One region of the Paenibacillus sp. S28 genome, then DNA from elsewhere that is predicted to be linked to it. Evidence: riboswitches for the same ligand, from Rfam matches in the RefSeq annotation. Region 1 holds a riboswitch; each other region holds the start of a gene.
What was found. A riboswitch is a leader RNA that binds a small molecule or an ion and turns the genes downstream of it on or off. The one in region 1 is predicted to bind cyclic di-AMP.
Positions count from the first base shown of each region.

Region 2: it holds a riboswitch for cyclic di-AMP, as region 1 does, so the genes downstream of both, IAE55_RS32930 (C40 family peptidase) here and IAE55_RS20980 (TrkH family potassium uptake protein) in region 1, are expected to answer to the same signal.
Region 3: it holds a riboswitch for cyclic di-AMP, as region 1 does, so the genes downstream of both, IAE55_RS04075 (APC family permease) here and IAE55_RS20980 (TrkH family potassium uptake protein) in region 1, are expected to answer to the same signal.

Region 1 is NZ_JACVTM010000009.1:33,640-40,507, forward strand. Features, by position in the region: gene IAE55_RS20970 (cation:proton antiporter) at 1-954, opposite strand, end outside; gene IAE55_RS20975 (potassium channel family protein) at 973-1,644, opposite strand; gene IAE55_RS20980 (TrkH family potassium uptake protein) at 1,733-3,073, opposite strand; cyclic di-AMP (ydaO/yuaA leader) riboswitch at 3,140-3,286, opposite strand; gene IAE55_RS20985 (CPBP family intramembrane glutamic endopeptidase) at 3,545-5,239, shown strand; gene uvrC (excinuclease ABC subunit UvrC) at 5,208-6,868, opposite strand, start outside.
Region 2 is NZ_JACVTM010000030.1:5,471-12,338, forward strand. Features, by position in the region: gene IAE55_RS32910 (YwhD family protein) at 1-324, opposite strand, end outside; gene IAE55_RS32915 (M1 family metallopeptidase) at 477-2,465, shown strand; gene IAE55_RS32920 (hypothetical protein) at 2,476-3,318, shown strand; cyclic di-AMP (ydaO/yuaA leader) riboswitch at 3,592-3,729, shown strand; gene IAE55_RS32925 (C40 family peptidase) at 3,734-4,201, shown strand; cyclic di-AMP (ydaO/yuaA leader) riboswitch at 4,579-4,718, shown strand; gene IAE55_RS32930 (C40 family peptidase) at 4,722-5,213, shown strand; gene IAE55_RS32935 (GNAT family N-acetyltransferase) at 5,435-5,923, shown strand; gene IAE55_RS32940 (c-type cytochrome) at 6,089-6,448, shown strand; gene IAE55_RS32945 (4a-hydroxytetrahydrobiopterin dehydratase) at 6,532-6,837, opposite strand.
Region 3 is NZ_JACVTM010000001.1:966,025-972,892, reverse strand. Features, by position in the region: gene IAE55_RS04080 (glycoside hydrolase family 3 N-terminal domain-containing protein) at 1-2,147, opposite strand, end outside; gene IAE55_RS04075 (APC family permease) at 2,404-4,227, opposite strand; cyclic di-AMP (ydaO/yuaA leader) riboswitch at 4,363-4,526, opposite strand; gene IAE55_RS04070 (phosphotransferase enzyme family protein) at 4,732-5,763, opposite strand; gene IAE55_RS04065 (hypothetical protein) at 5,907-6,236, opposite strand; gene IAE55_RS04060 (PrsW family glutamic-type intramembrane protease) at 6,238-6,868, opposite strand, start outside.

The sequences.
Region 1 (6,868 bases):
CAGGACCGCCGCCAGGCTTGGCCAGAAGTAATCGCCAAGCACCCGGAAGTTGACCTGGCTGCCGAGCAGGATGAAAATCAGCATCCGCATCATGACGCTTGTATTGTCCGCAAACGATGCGGTCTCCTCCAGCTTATCGTCCATTGACAGCCCGAACGTATCCGCGTTCCCCCAGATCAGCCCGGCCACAAAGGTCGCCATAAATCCGCTGACATGAATCAGGTCCCCTATTAAATAAGAAGAAAGTGCGACGACGATCATCGTGATCGTCGTGTAATCCTTCAGGACGCCAAGCCGGAAATGGGCAACGAGGTACGTAAGAATCATAGATACGACGGCGCCGACGAGAATGCCGCCGACGGCGGTTTTTACGAAATCCCAGGCCATCGTCCCGATATGTAAGGAACCGCTGCCCGTCACCGCGGCCAGCAGGGCAAAGGTCAGAATCGAGCCGGTCGCGTCGTTGAAGGCAGACTCGCTCTCCACCGTCTCCCGGACCCTTTCCTTGATCTTTACCTGCTTGAACACAGGAATGATCGAAGCGGGGTCGGTCGAGGCGATGACGGCGGCGGCCAGGAAGGCTACGAGCCAGTCCAGGCCGAACAGGTAATGCACGACCGTTCCGACGATCAAGGTCGTGACGATGACGCCGGGAACGCTCAGCATGGAGAGCGTGATCCATACCTTCCGCAGCCCACTCAGCTTCAGGTTACGGCCGCCGTCAAACAGAATGAGTGCCGAGCCGACGGAGAGGATCAGCTGGTTGATAAGCGAGCTGCTTGCCTCGTTGATCAGATGCAGCCCCTGCCCAAGCAGCATGCCTGCCACGATAAACACAGCAACGTCCGGAAGCCTGAGCCAGGAGGCCAGTCTTCCGGACATCATGCCGACGGCAATGATAAACAGCAGCAGTATTAAAATGTGATGAATAATTTCGGTCGTCGGAGTTTCCATGGATTTCTCACTTCCAGATTACGATTTGACGTTCACCGCTTCGCTCTCGAAGCGGTCGATATTGCTGTTGGAGCCGATGATGACCATGATGTCGCCCGTATGCAGCTGGTCCATCGCCGTCGGCGCAACGATGACTCCCTCGGTACGGTGGAGCGCAACAATGCTGCATCCGTACCGTGCTCTCGTATTGACTTCGCTGAGCGTCTTTCCGTTCAGGCATTGCGGTACGGTCATCTCCACGATGCTGTAATCTTTGGACAGCTCGATGTAGTCCAGCAAATTGGGGGTCACGAGCTGGTGTGCCACCCGGATGCCCATGTCCCGCTCCGGGTAGATCACCCGGTCCACGCCCAGCTTGGACAACGCTTTGCCGTGCAGTATGGAAATCGCCTTGGCTACCACGGTCTGAACGCCCAGTTCCTTCAGCAGGATCGCAGCCAAGATACTCATCTGGATATCGTCCCCAATCGCCACGATCCCGCAGTCAAAGTTACGGATCCCGAGCGATTTAAGAACCTCCTCATCGGTTGCATCCGCCACCACGGCGTGGGTCAGATGCTCGCTCATATCATCTACCACTTCTTCATTGATGTCCACCCCAAGCACCTCATACCCCAAATCCATAAGCTCCATGGCCAGGCTTGAGCCGAACCGCCCCAAACCGATGACGACAAACTGCTGTGTTTTCATTTCTCCCCAGTAGCTCCTTATCCCTTAATGTTGATTTTATATATGATGACTTTGACAAGATGGAAACGTTGATTCATCCAAGCCATGGTTACCCGATAATGATTTTGCCTTCGGGATGGCGGTACAGCTCCTTGCCCTTCTTCGGACCGAGCGCATAAGCGAAGGTCAGGGGTCCAAGGCGCCCGGCAAACATCGTCAGACAGATCAGGATTTTCCCGATCAAGGACAAATGCGGCGTCAGCCCGAGCGATAAACCTACCGTGCCAAAAGCCGACGTCGTCTCGTACAGGATCATCAAGAAGCTGCTGTCTTCCGTCGTGGACAGAACCATCGACACGCCGACGACCAGGAACAGGGCCAGGAACGTAATGGTCAACGCTTTGAAAATCCGTTCCTGGGGCAAACGGTAACGGTACAGCACAATATCGTCGCGGCCGCGGATCATCGCGATCACCGCACCGACGAGGATGGTGAACGTCGTGGTCTTAATCCCGCCCCCCGTGGAGCCCGGCGACGCACCGATAAACATCAGAATGATCGTAAAAAATTGCGATGCCTGACGCATATCTGCCAAGTTCAGCGTATTCGCCCCGGCCGTTCGCGGCGTAACCGACTGGAACAGCGAGGCGAGAATTTTGCCGCCCCAGTTCAGCGAACCGAGCGTCTTGGGATTCGTGAATTCAAAGATAAAGATGACGACCGCTCCGATCACGATCAGGGCGCCGGTCATGGACAGCACCACTTTCGTGTGGAGCGACAGCTTCCGGTGTACCTGGTAATCCACCAGATCGGACATGACGATAAAGCCGATGCCGCCCGATACAATGAGAAACATCACGACAAAATTGACGAGCGGATCGTATACAAATCCCGTCAGGCTGTTAAAATGGCCGAACAGGTCGAATCCCGCATTATTGAACATGGACACGCCATGAAATATTCCATAAAAGATCGCTTTTCCAAGAGGCATATCGAACGACCACCGGATGGCGAGCAGTAACGCTCCGCAGCCTTCGATCGATAACGAAAAAAATATCACTTTCCGAATCAGGCGGACGATGCCCTCCATCGTATTCTGGTTCATCGCTTCCTGCAGCAGGAGCCGGTCCCGAAGTGAAATCCGGCGCTTGAAAGCCAAGGCGACCAGGGTGGCCATCGTCATAAAGCCGAGTCCCCCGACTTGAATCAGCAGCATGATGACCACTTGGCCGAACGTGCTGAAGTATAGCCCCGTATCTTTGACAACCAAACCGGTCACGCAGGTCGCCGAGGTTGCCGTAAACAAGGCATCAATAAAACTTAGCGGTTTTCCTGTCGTGTTCGAAATCGGTAAGGTGAGCAGTATGGCTCCGATCAAAATAATGGCCGCAAAACCCAGAGTTAATATTTGTGGAGGGGCCAGCCGGAACCACTTCCATTTACCAATCAATACATTCACCTCTTTAAAAAAGTCAAAAGAAAAAAGCATCGGAAATCCAATGCCTTTCGGTTTGGCTCCTGCATGCACGACGCCTACGAGGTTAGCTGACGGATTCGGGCATGCACAGGTTGCCCTATTCGTGGACGACTAAACCATCCAACGAAATTCACCCCAAAAAAATGGTTCCCCCGTTTTCAATGAGAAATTCGGCGTTCTTATTCATTTGCATCAAAATTATAATCTTTATTGTAGGACATCACAAAGGCCTTTTTCTGATAAATTGGATGGAAAACAGCCTGATTCGCAATGCAGGTGGACACGGCCTGCGGTTATCTTCTCTTTTCGATAGCTTTCCTTGATTTTCATCGTTTTTTCACCACTATTTTCAGGGTATACTGGTTTTGGGCGAATCTTCTATGTTATGTTTACCGTACTGTATTGGGGGGAATGGTATCTTTATCACATTCAAGGGGGGATTTCATGGACCGGTTAAACCAGCCGCTGGAAATCAGGGCCAATTATAAATGGCTGGGCATTTTGGGAGTCATCGGCCTTATTTTATTCTTTTTCGTACAAGTGTTTCCGCAGACGAGCTCGGAGACGCTGGAGGGGCAAACGACCAAGGTCATCAGCAAATCGGAGGCAGAAGCAGCCGCCAAAGCGTTTGCCTCAGACCGGTTGAATATTCAAACGGGGATTGCAGATAAGCCGCTTGTCACGTACCAGTCGGAATCGGACCTTTACGGTTATTTATCCAAAGAGAAGCTTCTTACCGAATATAACAAGAAATACGAACCGAAGTATCCTTATGACGTGTTCCGGGTCCGGCTGCCCGAGTCGAGCGATCAGGGATATATCAATGTAGACGTACATATGAACACGGGCAAGGTGGTCGGGTTCTCCATCACGCCTCCGTATTCCAAGTATGCGGCCGCGATGGCCGAAACGAACGAAACGATGCGCAAGCAGAAACTGAGAATTGTGGAAGGGAACATGACGCTGGAGGATAAAGAGGAAATCGCCTCGTCCTGGCTGCAGAAGCTGGGCTATAACACCGGCTCCCTGAAAGTATCGAGCGGCAAGGATGAGCCCGGCTTGATCTATACCGACTCCTCCTCCCACATTGGGCAATCGCAGCTGGAATTCAAGTTTGCCTTTGAAGATGGGGAGCTCCACTCCTTCCTCCCTGGATTTTCGGTCCCATCCGCTCATACGGCTTATGTAGAGAAGCAGACCAATAGCGCCACGATGCTGACCATGCTGGGATACGGACTGTTTACGATCGTGCTAGGCATTCTCGCCATCATTTACAGTGCGCTGACACGGCGGTACACATCCTTTGCCCGCGGGCTGTTTTTGTCCTTGTTTTATTTTGTTGTCTCATTGCTGACGACTTATAACATGCTGCCGGTGCTGGAAGCGGAAGGCTTCTCCCAGTTCGGGCTGATCGTGGCCATGGTCGTTCAGGTGATCCTGAGCATAGCGATGACGGTGCTCCTGTATTTCTCCCTGGTCGGCGGGGACGGACTGTGGCGCAAAGCCGGTTACAACGCCTGGGCCCGCGCCAAAGAGCCAGGATACGGGCGTTACGTGCTCCACAGCATGTTCACCGGGTATTTGTGGGCGTTTATCCTGATGGGGGCGCAGTCGGTGATCTATCTCGTCCTGGACCGGACGATCCACAGCTGGTCCACGACGGACGCCTCGCAGTCCCCGTATAACATGCTGTACCCGTGGATGCTGCCGATCATGGCCTGGATGGCCGGCATCTCCGAGGAAGCCGTGTACCGCCTTTTCGGCATACCGATGCTGAAGAAAATTGTAAGGAACACCTTTGTCGCCTGCGTCATTCCGACGCTGATTTGGGCCTTCGGCCATACGCTGTACCCGATCTACCCGATATACACTCGTCCGATTGAGCTCCTGTTCATCGGTCTCCTGTTCAGCTTGATCTTCCTGCGTCACGGCTATATCGCGGTCATGTTCGCCCACGTCGTGTTCGACAGCATCCTGATGAGCTTCAGCTTGTTCAGCATGGGGGATCTGACGAACATTTTGGCGGGCGTGGTCACCTGCGTCATGCCGTTTATCGTCGCCTGGGTCATTTACCTGTTTTACGGCAAAAAGAAGGAGAAGCCGTATGTTACGACTCCTCCTCCTGAAGGGCTGCTATAATTTGTCCGGCGAGCTTGTCGCCGATCGAGAGAGGCCGGAAGTCTTCAATCCGGGCCTCTTTTATTTTTTTAAGCGAGCCAAAATGCTTCAGCAGCAGCTTGCGCCGCTTCTCGCCGATGCCCGGGATGGCGTCGAGCTTGGATGCCACCATCGACTTGCCGCGCTGCTCGCGGTGGAAGGTGATGGCGAACCGGTGCACCTCATCCTGGATGCGCTGGAGCAGGTAGAACTCCTGGCTGTCGCGCGGCAGCGAAATCGGCTCGGGCGGATCGCCCACCATCAGCTGCGCGGTCCGGTGCTTGACGTCCTTGACCAGACCGCACACCGGAATGAACAGGCCCAGCTCGTTCTGCAGCACGTCGATCGCGGCGGAAATTTGCCCTTTGCCGCCGTCCACGACAATCAGGTCGGGCAGCTCCAAGTTTTCCTTCAGCACGCGCTCGTAGCGTCTGCGGACGACCTCCCGCATCGTATCGTAATCGTCCGGTCCCTGAACCGAACGGATTTTGTACTTCCGGTATTCCTTTTTGTCGGGCTTGCCGTCGATAAACACGACCATCGCCGATACCGGATTCGTTCCCTGGATGTTGGAGTTGTCGAACGCCTCGATCCGGTGCAGCGACTCAATGCCGATATACTGGCCGAGGTTCGCGGCGGCCTTGGACGTCCGCTCCTCATCCCGTTCGATCAGGCGGAACTTCTCGTCCAGTGAGACCTTGGCATTCTCTTCCGCCATGGCCACGAGCTGGCGCTTCGTCCCCCGCTGGGGCACCAGCACCTTGATGCCGAGCCATTCCTGCAGGGATGCTGCGCCGCCGCCGGCATCGATCGATTCCGCGGCATCCTCTGGCCGGCTGCTGTCTTCCGCCTCTTCCCCTTTTGGCATGTCAGGCAGCAAAATTTCTTTCGGCAGCGCCGGATTGTCGCTGTAATACTGCGTCACGAAGGACATAAAATCGCTGTACGCCTCCCCATAAAACGGAAAAACAGACGCGTGACGCTGAATCATTTTCCCCTGGCGCATATACAGAATCTGCACGCACATCCAGCCTTTATCCACGGCAAAGCCCAATACGTCGCGGTCCTTCGTGTCCGTCGTCGTAATCTTCTGCTTCTCCATGATCGCTTCAATATTGAGGATCTGGTCGCGCAGTTCCTTTGCCCGTTCAAAATACAGTTCTTCCGCCGCCTCCTGCATCTTGCGCTGGAGCTCCTTCTTAATCTCTTCGTGTCCGCCGCTCAGAAAAGAATTAATTTCCTGGGTAATACGGTCATACTCCTCCTGAGGGACTTCCTTCTCGCAAGGTGCCAGGCATTGGCCCATATGGTAGTACAGGCATACCTCTTTCGGCATGACCCCGCATTTGCGCAGCGGGTACATTCGGTCCAGCAGCTTTTTCGTCTGCTGCGCGGCGTAAGCGTTCGGATAAGGGCCGAAATACTTGGCTTTGTCCTTGAGCACGCGGCGGGTCACCTCAAGGCGGGGATGCGGCTCATTGGTAATTTTAATATAAGGAAACGTCTTATCGTCCTTCAGCAGGACGTTATATCGCGGCTGATGCGTTTTGATCAGATTACATTCGAGAATGAGTGCTTCAATGTTGCTTCCGGTCACGATATATTCAAAAT
Region 2 (6,868 bases), on a different contig from region 1:
TTCTTCATCGATCCACATCTCACTGGCCGTGGCACCGCCGTAGAATTGTCCATCCTCGTTCCGGTCCACCGCGACCCATACGATCCACACCTGGCGTCCGTTCGGGACTTCCTCCCGGTTCGGCGTAAAGCGAATGCGGCGCTCCGGCTTGCTCTTGGCGTGCATTGCTCCGATATCGATGACGGCTTCGCCGCGGTCGATAATGACCGGAGAAATGTTGTTCAGATCGATAGAGCCTGCCCCAAAACCCATCTTGTGCTTGCTCTTGCCGCTGACGATATTCAGTGCGATGGGCTTCTTGCCTACCTGTTCCTTGTTGTCCATTTCCGATGTTCCTCCTATTTGAAAACAGAAACGCTGCGCTGCGCCTCCGCGATTTGTGGATACCCGTCCAACTTAATTTTATTTTAACTAATAATCGCTGGAAAGCCAACATATACATGCTGTAGATGCTTGTCAACGGGAGGTATTCGTATATGGCCCCAGCACGCGCCAAACTCGTCTTTTTATCCTTTCTCGTTCTTGTACTCCTGATTACGGGAACACTGTGGTTCGTCTTTAAGGATTCGCCCGAGTCCATGCCTTCCTACGCTCCGGATCAGGCCAAGCCTCCAGCGGCTTACAAGCCTCCGTCACCGATGGAGAGCGTTCAGCAGCCGACCGCGGAGGTGCTCAGCAAGCGGGTGGTGGAATATCACATCGATACGACCCTTGATCCGGACAGCCGGGTAATTAAAGGAACCCAGACCCTGACCTGGACTCATCCCGGCAAAAAAACGGTAAACGAGCTGTATTTTCACCTCTATCCGAACGCCTTCGCTTCCATGGATACGACGTTTATGAAGGAATCCGGCGGGAAGCTGCGCAATGACACGATGCCTGCCGACGGCTTTGGGTCCATGACACTGACTGCGATGAAGACTGCCGACGGTCTGTCGCTGATGCACCGGATTCAATACGTGCAGCCGGATGACGGCAATACGAAGGACAAGACCTTGATGAAGGTGCGTCTTCCGCGGCCGGTGAAACCAGGTGAAAGCATCACGCTGTCCATGCAATTCGAAGTCCAACTGCCCAAAATCTTCGCCCGAATGGGGACCGCCGGTAACTTTGTCATGGCCGGGCAATGGTTCCCCAAAATCGCCGTCTACGAGCCCGTGGGAACGCGCGGCCGGACGAGCGAGGGCTGGGACCTGCACCAGTACCACGGCAATTCGGAATTCTACTCCGATTTCGGCATTTACAGCGTCCGCATTCACGTACCGAAGAACTACACGGTGGCCGCAACCGGTTTCCCGGTGCAGAACTCACAGATCAAGAACGGCGAGAAGATCTATCAGTTCTACGCCGACGACGTACATGACTTTGCCTGGGCCGCATCCCCCGACTTTATCGTCGCCGAGGAGCCGTTCTCTTCAGCGGAGGTGCCCGGGGTCCGGATCAAGCTGTATCTCGATCCCGCCCACAAGGATTTGAAGGAGCGCTACTTCTACGCCGCCAAGGCCGCGCTTAAATATTTCAGCAAATGGTACGGGAAGTATCCGTATTCCACTCTATCTATCGTCGTTCCGCCCGAAGCAGGCAACGGGGCAGGCGGCATGGAGTATCCAACGCTGATTACGGCCTTCGGGGCCAAGGACGACTCCCCGGGTTACGACCTCGAGCGGACCGTCATCCATGAAATCGGCCATCAGTACTTCTACGGCATGATCGCCAGCAACGAGTTCGAGGAGGCCTGGCTGGACGAAGGCTTCACCTCCTATGCTGAGGATAAGCTGATGGAGCAGGAATACGGCGTCATCCCCAATCTGCCGATTCAGTCCTCGCTCATCGCTTCACCTGCGCCGCTGACCCAGGACGCCTGGAAATATACGTCGCAGAATCAATATGCACTGAACGTGTATTACCGCGGCAAGATGGTCCTGAAAGAAATGGAGACGCTGACCGGCGCCCAGACCATGAAGAAAATCATGTCCACCTATGCGAAGAAATACCGTTTCGAACATCCTGCCACGGCTGATTTTCAAAAGGTGGTCGAGCAGGTAACCAGCAAGTCGTGGCAAACCTTCTTCGATCAATATGTATACGGCAGCCAGATGGCGGATTTTTCGGTCGACGAAATTACGGTGCGCAAGGATAAAGATTCGGCGCAGCCCCGGTATGATTCTATGGTGAAGGTCAGCAAAAAGGGCGGCGATCTGCCGCAGGTGCCGATTCTGTTCACGTTTACGGACGGGCATCAGATCAAAAAGGTTTGGGACGTAAAGAACGCCAGCACCCAGTTCAAGCTGACATACAGCTCCCCGCTGGCCTGGGCCATGATCGATCCCGGCTATACGATCGTGCTGGAAAACAAACATGTGAACAACTACCTGAAGGCGGACATGGATCATAAAGTGCTCCTCCGCTGGAACGTAAGCATTACCAAGCTGATTGAAACCCTGCTTGGAAGTCTGTCCTGGTGAGGTGAGAGCAGTGAAATCCTATATTGTTAACGGTTGGAAAAGCGTCAAAGACCAATTTTATGTCATGATCATCATGTTCCTGTACCAGCTGCTCTGGGGCTACTTCCTGTACCGTCTGATCGATTCGGCGGTCGTGCCGCTGCTGATGCGGTATCCCGATCCCCCGCCGACCGAACTCAGCCAAGTCCTCTATTATGTGGAGGGACAAATGAGCTTAACCCAAAGCAGCACCGTGCATACCTACCTGTGGGTTCTGTTGGGGATGGTCGCCCTCCGCATGCTGCTGACCCCTTTTATCCACGCGGGCATCTTCTATGGCCTGCACCGGGAGCATCAGGGGGAACGCGGACTGTTTTTCTTCCAGGGCATGAAGCTGCACGGCAAAACGGTGTTTCTTTTTCACCTGATCGAATGGGTGCTTATCGCCGCTCCGTTATACTGGATGATCCCGAAGATGTATCCAATCCTGCTCAGCGCGATCCAAAACCATGCCCAGCTGCTTCACTGCATCCCGTACATTGCAGTCTGGCTTCTGTACTGCTACATCGTCCATCAGATGATTCTGTTCATGCAGTTTGGCAAAACCGGTGGAACCAGCATGTTCTCCTCGCTCTGGATCTGCCTGCGAAGCGCGCTGCCGGTCATCGGTATATCCGTTCTGCTGGGCGCGGTCAGCCTGCTCTTGTATGGCATTACCAGCAGCGTCTCTCTGATCTGGGCAGGGCTTGCCACCCTGATTATCCAACAGGGCTATCATATGGTCAGCTGTATCTTTAAATTATGGAATATCTCCTCCCAATATGATTTGTGGCATCAGCAAATGAACCGTACGAAAAAAAATATTTCGGAATAGTTAAAATTTTGTCATCACTTTAATCCGCTGATAAAAGAAGAACCCCGTCTCTTTCTGTTGAAAAGAGGCGGGGTTTTTGTTGTAAAATGATTGTTAACCATTTGCCAAAGTATAAATCCTCTGTTAAAATAATCCGAGTACGAACTTAGTAACAACTTTGTAATCTTTGCTGTAACGATTTTGACTTTGCTGTAACTGATTTCATCATTTGTCCGTTCATTTGATTGGTATGTACGATTATAGGTAACTTGTCAGCATGTCCATTTCCGGTGCAATCATCACGAGCCGAATTCCCGGGCACCAGGAAGCGGGGGATCCAATTTTGGGTGAATTGATCTCGCTACAGAGGGATCATAGGGGACCTTCTACCGAATCCTTAAGCTAACCTCGCAGGCATTGGAAGGGGTTTATTTTTTTGAAGAAGAAGTTGGCAGCCGCAGCGCTGGGCCTTACACTTGCGTTCTCCATGGGCACCGGCAGCGTATTTGCGGATTCATCTCTGAATCACATCGTTAACAACACGATCGGCGTTTCTTACAAAACCGGCGGAACAACTACGAACGGCTTCGATTGCTCCGGTTTTACCCGTTACGTGTACCAAAAGCTGGGGTTAACCCTCCCGCGTGTATCGGCTGCGCAATATAAAACAGGTACCGCTGTTTCCAAAAGCCAGCTGAGAGCAGGAGACCTTGTTTTCTTTAACACCCTAGGCGCAGGCGTTTCCCATGTCGGCATTTACATCGGCAACGGAAAATTCGCGCACGCGTCCTCTTCGAAAGGCGTTACCATTAGCAAACTGAGCCAAAGCTACTACGCCAACCGCTACGTTGGCGCCAAACGGGTCATGAGTACGGCCAAATACCAAGCTGCGGTTTACAATTGATTATCTCTCGAAAACAATGCATATCCAGAACAACCCGCGCCGCTGATTTTTGCCGAAATCGCCCCGCGGGTTTGTTGTTACTTATTAGACGTACGAACCACCGAAAAGGTAACAGCATTTCAAAAAAATTTTTTAAACGAGTAAATCCACGATTTTCTCCTGTTTTTTCCACCCTTGTCATTTCTTTTACCCACTCGTCCAACAAATAAACATCATTTCCTATAATTTTTCCTACAAATCTTCTTTTTCTGTTAGAAACAATTGCCAAAGTCCGATTCCTTTGTTACAATAGTCCCAGCGATAGTAACAACTTTGTAATCTTTACCTGACACAAAGTTGCGAACGAATAAGAAGTAACAGGGAATTATACATAGTGTAAAAAGTTCATGCCGAATTTCCTCACACTAAGGAAAGCGGGGGAACCAGTTATGGGTGAATTGATCTTGCTTCAGAGGGATCATAGGGGGCCTTCTACCGAATCCTTAAGCTAACCTCGCAGGCGCCGGAAGGGGTATTTTACTTGAAGAAGAAACTTGCAGCAGCAGTCATGAGTTTCGCCATCGTGCTCACGGTCGGCACAGGAAGCGCTTTCGCGGATTCCAAGATGGATAAAGTGATCGACAGTGCGATCGGAACCAAGTACAGAACGGGCGGAACCACAACAAGCGGATTTGACTGCTCGGGATTTACAATGTACGTATTTGATCAATTGGGCATCGATCTGCCCCATCAGTCTGGATCCCAGTTCAGCATGGGTTCGGCCGTATCCCGCAGTGATCTGAGAGCAGGCGACTTGGTATTCTTTAATACATCGGGAGCCGGAGTATCCCATGTCGGAATTTACGTCGGCGACGGAAAATTCGCACATGCCTCCACTTCTCGCGGTGTGATCATCAGCTCTCTGAGCGACAGCTACTACGTCAACCGCTACGTTGGCGCCAAACGAATCATGAGTACGGATAAATACAAAACCGCCGCCGTCGATTCCGAGGACGTAGATGACGTCCAGTAATGCAGGTAAAGCAAGGGTACGAGATCCCGTAGAATGAGATTTTTGCCGAAATCTCCTTTTGCGGGATTTTTTGCGGACAGAAATGGGTAACCCTTCCATTCCCGCCCGCTACTCCTCATTTACCCCTATATTCCGGAATTAAACAGATATCTGCGGCAATCCGGAATATTTTTTCTCTAATGTTCAAATCCTACAGGGAGGTCTGGAAGGGAGATCTGCACATGAACCTCCAACATGAGAGCTTCATGATCGTTCCCATGACCCGGGAGCATGCTGAGACCGTCTGCGGTTGGGCGTACGAACCTCCATACGATTTATACGGCTGGCTGCCGTGGGATCAGATGGAGGCGCTTGGCGTCGAATTTGGTGATCCTGAGGTGAGGCAAAGCCAGTATGTGTCCGTCCTGGATGCTGAACATACCTTGTGCGGGTTCGCGCAGTTCTTTCCCTTGGCAGGCGTGACCCGGCTTGGTGTTGGCATGCGGCCTGATTTATGCGGCCAGGGGCTGGGTAAGAGCTTTATGCAGGCTGTGGTCGGCGCAGCCCGGGAAAAACGGCCTGGGGACGAAATCGACCTTGAAGTGCACACATGGAATAAGCGGGCCATCCGGGCTTACGGGAAGTCGGGGTTTGTTATCGCTGATACCTACCCCAAGCTGACCCCTGAAGGTGAACAGCTGTTTCACTGTATGGTCTATGAAGGGATCTAACTTTGAAAATTCCATCATCATAAAAATGGTACAAATTTGTGTATTTTTGGTGGCCCCAAGTTTGGATTCGTTTGCTTTTTTGACACAAACTATTTGATGTGATGGCTTGTTCCGTTATAATGAAGGAATGAAGAATGACAGTTTACATAGAAAGGACGAAAACGGATGCAAAAATGGATCATGAGCGGTGTATTAACGATCGCAGTGGTTATGGCAATTGTGCTCATGTTTACGCTTCCAGGCAAAGAGCAGGTGGCGGAAGAAGAGAAGCCGACCATGCCGGAAGTTACGATGGACGCCGCAGCGGCCGAATCTACGATTAAAGCACAGGGCTGCATTAGCTGTCACGGGGATCAGCTTCAGGGTGCCGTAGGCCCGAACCTTCAAAAGATCGGAAGCCAACTGTCCGCTGAAGAGATTTACACCATTATCACTAAAGGTAAAGGCGGCATGCCATCCTTTAAAGACAAGTTGAAAGCTGAAGAGATCGCCAATGTGGCCCAGTGGTTGGCTGAGAAGAAATAACGGTTGTAACGCATACAGAAACACGCTTTGGAAGAACGGGACGTTCATCGCAAAGCGTGTTTTTATTTGCTGCATTATTCTCGTTACCTTTTTTCGCCGGAACGCATTTTTTCAAACAGTTCGTTAAATTGGTGAGCCTCCTTGACATCCAGGGACGTAATCCCGCCTTCATCCCATGAAGTCAAACGCAGCGTCACATTTTTATAATCAATCGTAATAAAGGGGTGGTGGCCAAAAGCCTCTGAAATGGCCGCAACCTCATCCACAAAGGAAATGCCCTTCATGAAATTGGAGAAAACGTATTTGCGCACGATCCAGCGGCCCTCTTCAAGCTCCCAGCCTTCCAGCTTAGACAAATGCGTTTCTACTTCTTCTTGCGTATATACCATTCTTCCGTTCCTCCCTGAAACCTAACATCCC
Region 3 (6,868 bases), on a different contig from region 1:
TGGATATAGATCGTCTCATATGGATTGCCCAGCGATAACAGCGTATAACGCTTGTTACGTTGGTTCATCTCATCGATCAACGTTTGATCATCGGCCCAGCCAAACTGACTGGCCACGTTACGGAACTGATATGAAGCCAGGATGACGTAATCTGCTTGATCCACCACCTGAAGCGCCTCATTCGTTTTTCCTTGCCCGACTAGGGCTGTTACTGTTTTCAGCGATAGGTTATTTGCGGCTTGCTTCAGCTGTCTCTCGAGCTGCTTAGCCTGCTCCTCGTCGGCTGCGACAATCGCAACCCGATCGCCTTGACGAATTTGATCCGGCTGCGCACCGTCACGGCCGGCTAACAAGGTGACCGCTCGTTCTGCGATTTCCCGCTCCACTGTGCGATGCTTCTCGGAACCAATGACACCGTTAAGCGCGGCCAATTGCTGCGTAAGGCTTTCGCTGCGGTCAAACAATCCGTATTTCGCTTTCAGCTCCAAAATCCGTTTCACTGACGAATGGATGGTTTCGATCGGTATCGCCCCGCTCTTCACCGCGGTCACCAGCGTTTGGTGCGCGGCTGTCGGATCTTGCGGCATGAGAATGATATCCACACCTGCGGAAACGGCACGCACCACCGCTTGATTTTCGCCAAAATGCTCCGCGATTGCATTCATCGTGAAGGCATCGGAAATGATGACGCCTTTGTATCCAAGCTCCCCTCGGAGCAGTCCGGTCAGTACCTTCTTGGATAACGTAGCAGGAATCGGTACGCTGCTTCCGTCCTTGAGCGATGTGACGTGATCGTTATCTACTGCTGGAAATGCAATATGTGCGGTCATGATCATCTCAACTCCGTTATCGATGGCTGCCCGAAACGGTTTGAGCTCCACCGCTTCGAGCCTCTCCCGATCATGCGAAAGCACCGGCATTCCCAAATGGGAGTCTACAACCGTATCGCCATGGCCGGGAAAATGCTTGACCGCCGCGATCACTCCCGATTGCCGCAGTCCTTGGATTTCTGCGAGACCCAGTCGTGTCACCAAATCCGGATCCGAGCTAAACGACCGCATTCCGATAATCGGATTATCCGGATTGCTGTTAATGTCGAGCACCGGCGCAAAATTGACCTGCAGCCCGAGTGCCGTTAGCTCCTCCCCGGTCAGCCGTCCGGCAGCTTCGGCGAGCGTTGTATCTCCGGTTGCACCCAGCGCCATTTGACCCGGCAGATTCGTACCTCCGGGGATTCGTTTAACGACGCCGCCTTCCTGGTCGATGCCAAGGAACAGCGGAATGTCGCCTGCCTCCATCTGCAGATCATGCGTCAGAGTGGTGACCTGCCGAGCATCTACGATATTTTTATCGAAAAGAATAAGTCCGCCCAAATCCTGATCATGGATGCTGCGTTTGACTCCTTCATTGACCGTAGTCGTCACTTGCCCGTTCCATTGCCTGATGTCAGGCATGAGCATTTGGCCGACCTGCTCGCTGACCGTCATGTAGGACATCAGCTTATCCCAATCCTGTGCCTGAATGGCTCCTTGACGTTCGAAGCGAATGACCCGCGACATAAATACAGCAAACTCCGCTCGCGTCACAGATCGGTCCGGACGAAAGGTGCCATCTGAATATCCGCCGATCAATCCGTTGGAGCTCATCATGAGAATAGGCGCTGCCGCCCAATGCTTTGCTGTATCCGTCAATGTTACAGGTTTCTGGCCTTTTACGAGTGAATAGGCCCGTGTAAGAAATGCTGCCGTCTCGGCACGGCTCATCGGTGCATCCGGATGGAATGTGCTGTCAGGAAACCCGCTGGCCAGCCCATGTTTAGCGGCAATGGCAATTTCAAGATAAAAAGGATGGTTCTTAGGCACATCTGTGTAGGTCATGCCGCCGTCCGCTTCTCGCTGCAGCTCCTGCGGATAAAGCTCCCGCACCATGAAAGTAACGGCCTGCGCTCTTGTGACTTGCCTTTCAGGCATAAATTTCCCATTGCCATATCCGGCGACGGTTCCCCGTTCGGCCATATAGGTGATGCCGTCTTCCGCCCACTTCGAGTGCTGCAGATCGCTAAATCGTTCTTCCGCAGCTGCGCTTCCTGCCCATACGAGCACAGAACCGAGTACGGCACCGAATATCGTTATTAGTTTCACATTCATCTGTTCCACCCCTGTTGCTGTTCTATATACGTTGATTAGACGCGCTTGATGTACCGTTTGTTGCGTTCATGCTCTCACACCCGACACATCATGAAAAATGGATTGCCTCCTCTACAGGAAAAAAACGTTACCCTCAAGACACGATTCCTAAGGAATTACTCTTTCCCTTCTATATATCCGCTGCTTTTACGCAAAAAAAAGACCGCCTGCACAGATGCCGGGGCCTGATTACGAATGGTTTGAACCATCTGAATCGCTATTTTTTTAAATGATACGGTACCGTCGTCACAACAACATCTTTGCGGAATAAAAGATAAGTCCGGATCATCAAACTCGTCTGGTTGTGCAGCAGATTGTGCCAGCTCCGCTTTGGAATAAACTGCGGAATGATCACCGTGACCTGGTAGTTGGATTCGCTGGCTTTCCGGTGCACCGTATCGATAAATTTGCTAAGCGGATGAATAATGCTCCGGTACGGAGAATGCAGTGTCACAAGGCGCACGTCAGGCCGCCATCTATGCCATTTTTCCTCAAACCGGTTCTCTTCTTCCCGTTCAAACGGAATATATACCGCAATGATCTGATCCGCCGCGAGCGACTGCGCATAATTCAGGGAATGCTCCACGACATGCGTAATGCCCGAAACGGGGAGAATGATCACATTGCCTTCAATCGGTACCGCCGGCTCACACGTCGACAGCCGCAGCTGCTCGCCAACCGCCTCATAATGCTTCTTGATCCGGTGGAACAGATACACGATCAGCGGCAAAAAGATCAGTACCGGCCAGATCTGCGCAAACTTGGTTGCGAAGAACATCACCGACACCGTGAAGCTGATCAACGCGCCAATCGTATTGATGACGAGCTTCGTTACCCAACCCTGCGGTTTTTCCCGGATCCACTTGACGATCATCCCCGTTTGCGAGAGCGTGAAAGGGATAAATACCCCTACCGCGTACAGTGGGATCAAATGTTCCGTCTGTCCGTGGAAGGCGACGATCAGCACGATAGACAGTAGCCCAAGGATGATGATTCCGTTCGAATATCCCAAACGGTCACCGCGGACAGTAAACATCCGGGGAATAAACCGGTCTTTGGCTAAATTGACCGCCAGCAGCGGAAACGCCGAATATCCGGTATTGGCCGCCAGGATCAAGATCAGTGCCGTCGTGCCCTGGATGAAAAAGTACATAAAATTCCGTCCGAACGTCTGATTGGCAATCTGGGATACGACCGTCTCCTGGGGATTTGGGGATATGCCCAAATAATAAGCAAGAAATACGATGCCCGAGAAGAGTACAGCCAGCAGAATCCCCATAGCCATCAAGGTTTTGGCCGCATTGTTCGGGGCCGGATCCTTGAAGTTCGGGATGGCGTTCGAGATCGCTTCGACCCCGGTCAGGGCGGAGCTGCCCGAGGCAAAAGCTTTTAAGAGCAGGAACAGGCTGATCCCCGCCACCGGCGTCCCGACCGGCGAATGCAAATGCGGTGAAACGTGGCCGGTCACGATGTTGTACATACCGACGCCGATCAAAATGAACAGCGCGAAGGCGAACAGATACACCGGATAAGCCAGGATGGAGGCCGACTCGGTGACGCCCCGCAAATTCAGAAGCGTAATGAGGATGACGAAGGTGACGGCAATCCCCACCGTATGCTCATGCAGCGCAGGAAACGCCGAAGTCAGCGCGTCCGTGCCAGCCGAAACGCTGACCGCAACAGTCAAAATGTAATCTACCAGCAGCGATCCGCCGGCCACCAGCCCGGGATAGATTCCCAGATTCTGTTTGGAGACGACGTAAGCACCGCCGCCATGCGGATAAGCGAAGATGATCTGCCGGTAGGATAAAATGAGTGCAGCCAGCAAAATCAGTACGCCGATTCCGATCGGTATCGAATACCAGAACGCCGCCGTGCTGACCGTGACCAGAACCAGCAAAATTTGCTCCGGCCCATACGCTACGGACGACAGCGCATCGGAGGATAGAATGGCCAAAGCTTTTTTCTTATTCAGTTTTTGTTCTCCCAATTCGGTAGACTTCAGCGGACGTCCGATCAGAAGTCTTTTCAATGCTGCCATAAAATGTTTGTCACCGCCAATGTTAGAGTTGGAATGCTCATGATGTACCCGTTAGACACGTGCTCAACCCTTTTTGGGCACAACAAAAAAAGCCGCAGGAAAGCTGGACCTTCCCGTGGCTTTACGCGCACGACAAATCCCTCTTTCATAACGCTTACGAGGTTAGCTGACGGATTCGGGACCGAAAGTATCCCTACACTCAATAAATGAACATCAAGTGATTCACCCCTGGGACGAAGGTTTAACTTCATCCCTTTGGTTCCCCCGCTCCTGATTTCAGAATTCAGCGATCAAGGAGTATTACGTTTCAGGTTCACAAGTTCACGATTACGAATTGAATCTTACTCCTTCCGGATGCCAGCTGTAAAGAAGCAAACGGTTTGAGATACGTATGAAAAAATTCAAAAGAACTTCATGTCAACGCTTACATTGGCGGCAATCTATTAATTTCTGGCTGTAGCTGTGCATATCGCTTGTTTACGCTATTAAATTCATATCGGGCTTCTAAATATTTCGATTCGCCGCATTCCTCAGCGAAGCCTCTACGGTATCCAGTCGGTTCAAGCAGTGATGACGGACCATTTCGAGGTCGTTATCCAGCTGATCCGGCTCCAGGTTGCGATGCAAAATATTCATACACCAATGGGTAAGGTTCCTCAAATGATGGCGGTATGCATAATAACGCAGTAAATCAAGGTTCAGCTCCATCTGTTGTCCTAGTTCCTGCTCATACCCTGTGAGAAAATGATCCAGTCCGTCCCCGATATACCCCACGATATCCAGCTCTGGTGGCGCAAGCATGGCCGCTTCCCAGTCCAGGACGACAAGCCTGCCGTCTGCGGTCTCCATCAGATTCCCTCCCCACAGATCACCGTGACAGAGCACATTGGGGGCCGGATCAAGCACGAGAGGTTCACGAACCTCTGTCATCTGGTGCAGCAGCTCGGTTATGCGCGTTTGCTGAGGGATAACAAGCTCACGCAGCAGCTGGCTAGCGGGGCTTGCACCGGGCTGAAGATGCTCAAGCTGCTGCAGGCATTGGGTCAAATGTTCGGAAAAGGAGACATCATATGTTTCACTCGAAAGGCTGGAAGCGGTAGTGAAGGGAGTTAACTGCCGAATCCGCGCAGCCAGCCGTCCAATACGCTCCAAGTTAGGCTTGGAAAACGGGTAAGCCTCAGCCCAGGTCTCCCCTTCTATAAATTGAAAGAGTACCGCGGTACAGCCGGAGAGGGAAAGCAGAAAAGCGCCGCTTGAGGTTCGGTACGGACAGGGCAGCTCCACAAATCGGCCGGTCTGATGCAATTCCCACATAAACGGCACATAACGGTTGCAGCGAAGGATGCCTTGGCGGTGGCTGTCATTGCCATGGTCAAACAGTTTCATATAGTATCGCATCCCGTTTTCTCCCACCACCCGGTAAGAATAGGCCGAATCTCCATAAGGGATAAAAATAAGCCTCCGGGCAGCGATTCCGTAAGCTTCGTTCAAGTGATGCACAAAAACCCCTTCGTCCATTCGATAAGACTGCCTCAATTCATTCTCCCCTTTCCTATTTCATCGCGTAGCGCGGATAAAAGCAATCAAGCCCGGTGTCTGTGTAACCCGGACTTGATCGCAATGGCCTCTTATGAGATTAAAACAATCTTTCATTCATTCACCAATGTTAACAGGCAATGTTAACCGATGTAGACAACCGCACCGCTGCGCCTGTACGCTTTCGGCAGTTCCGTCTCAAGCAGCTCGAGCCTGCGTAACATGTGGTCGAGGTCGTCCCCATGCATGTGGCTTCGCGCCCATTCTTTAAGCTGGGACACTTCGCCCAAGACAGCCGGGATGTCCTCGGACTCTACGTCCGTACCGTCCTGGAAAAGTGCGACCCACTGCAAGTTCAACTCTTCCACCGCCGGCACCCAATATTTCTGGAAAAAGGATTCCGTCGCCACCGGAAGCATAAAGGACCGTTCAAATTCGTCCTCCGGGTCCACAATAATTGCGCTAATTGACATGTTATTCCACCACCCCAAATCGAATGTTGAACGTGTAATCCGGAAACTCCTGGCGAAGCTTATTCAAACTGTTCTCCGCGGCCGCCCGCAGAGCCGGCGAGTCCCCGTCCAGCTGAAACTCGAAATGCCGGATTCCTTTAATTTGCTCCAGCGTCGGGATTTCCGCCGTTCCATCAGGCGTTGTTCGCGTCCCAACCGCCTTCTGCATCAGGTTGTTGATCCGCACCTTCGTTTTCTGGTACAACTGCTTATCTGTAAATTGCTGCGGCGTCTGCTGCGGCTTGCCCGTTTTTGGATGGATGCGGTCGAGCCCTTGCGCCGACTTGGCTTCATAGAAGATGCCCTTCTCCAAATCGACGCCGTCAAACTCCCCAAGCGCTCCGTTCTTAGCATCGTGGAGCTCTACCCCACGGTACTTCGCTTTGCTCCAATGCACATAATCGTCCCCATCGTTCTTCGGCGGCTGCTCCTCGGGATCTTTCTCCTTCTTTGGCGGTGGATCCTCCCCATCCGGCTTATGCGGCTTCTTGGGCAGGTCGGGTTCCGGCTTCGGCTCCTTTCGCCGTTTAAGCAGCTTCTCCAGCCAATCCTTCAGCCTGCTGCCGCCCTTCTTACCGAAGCGTTCGGCCAGC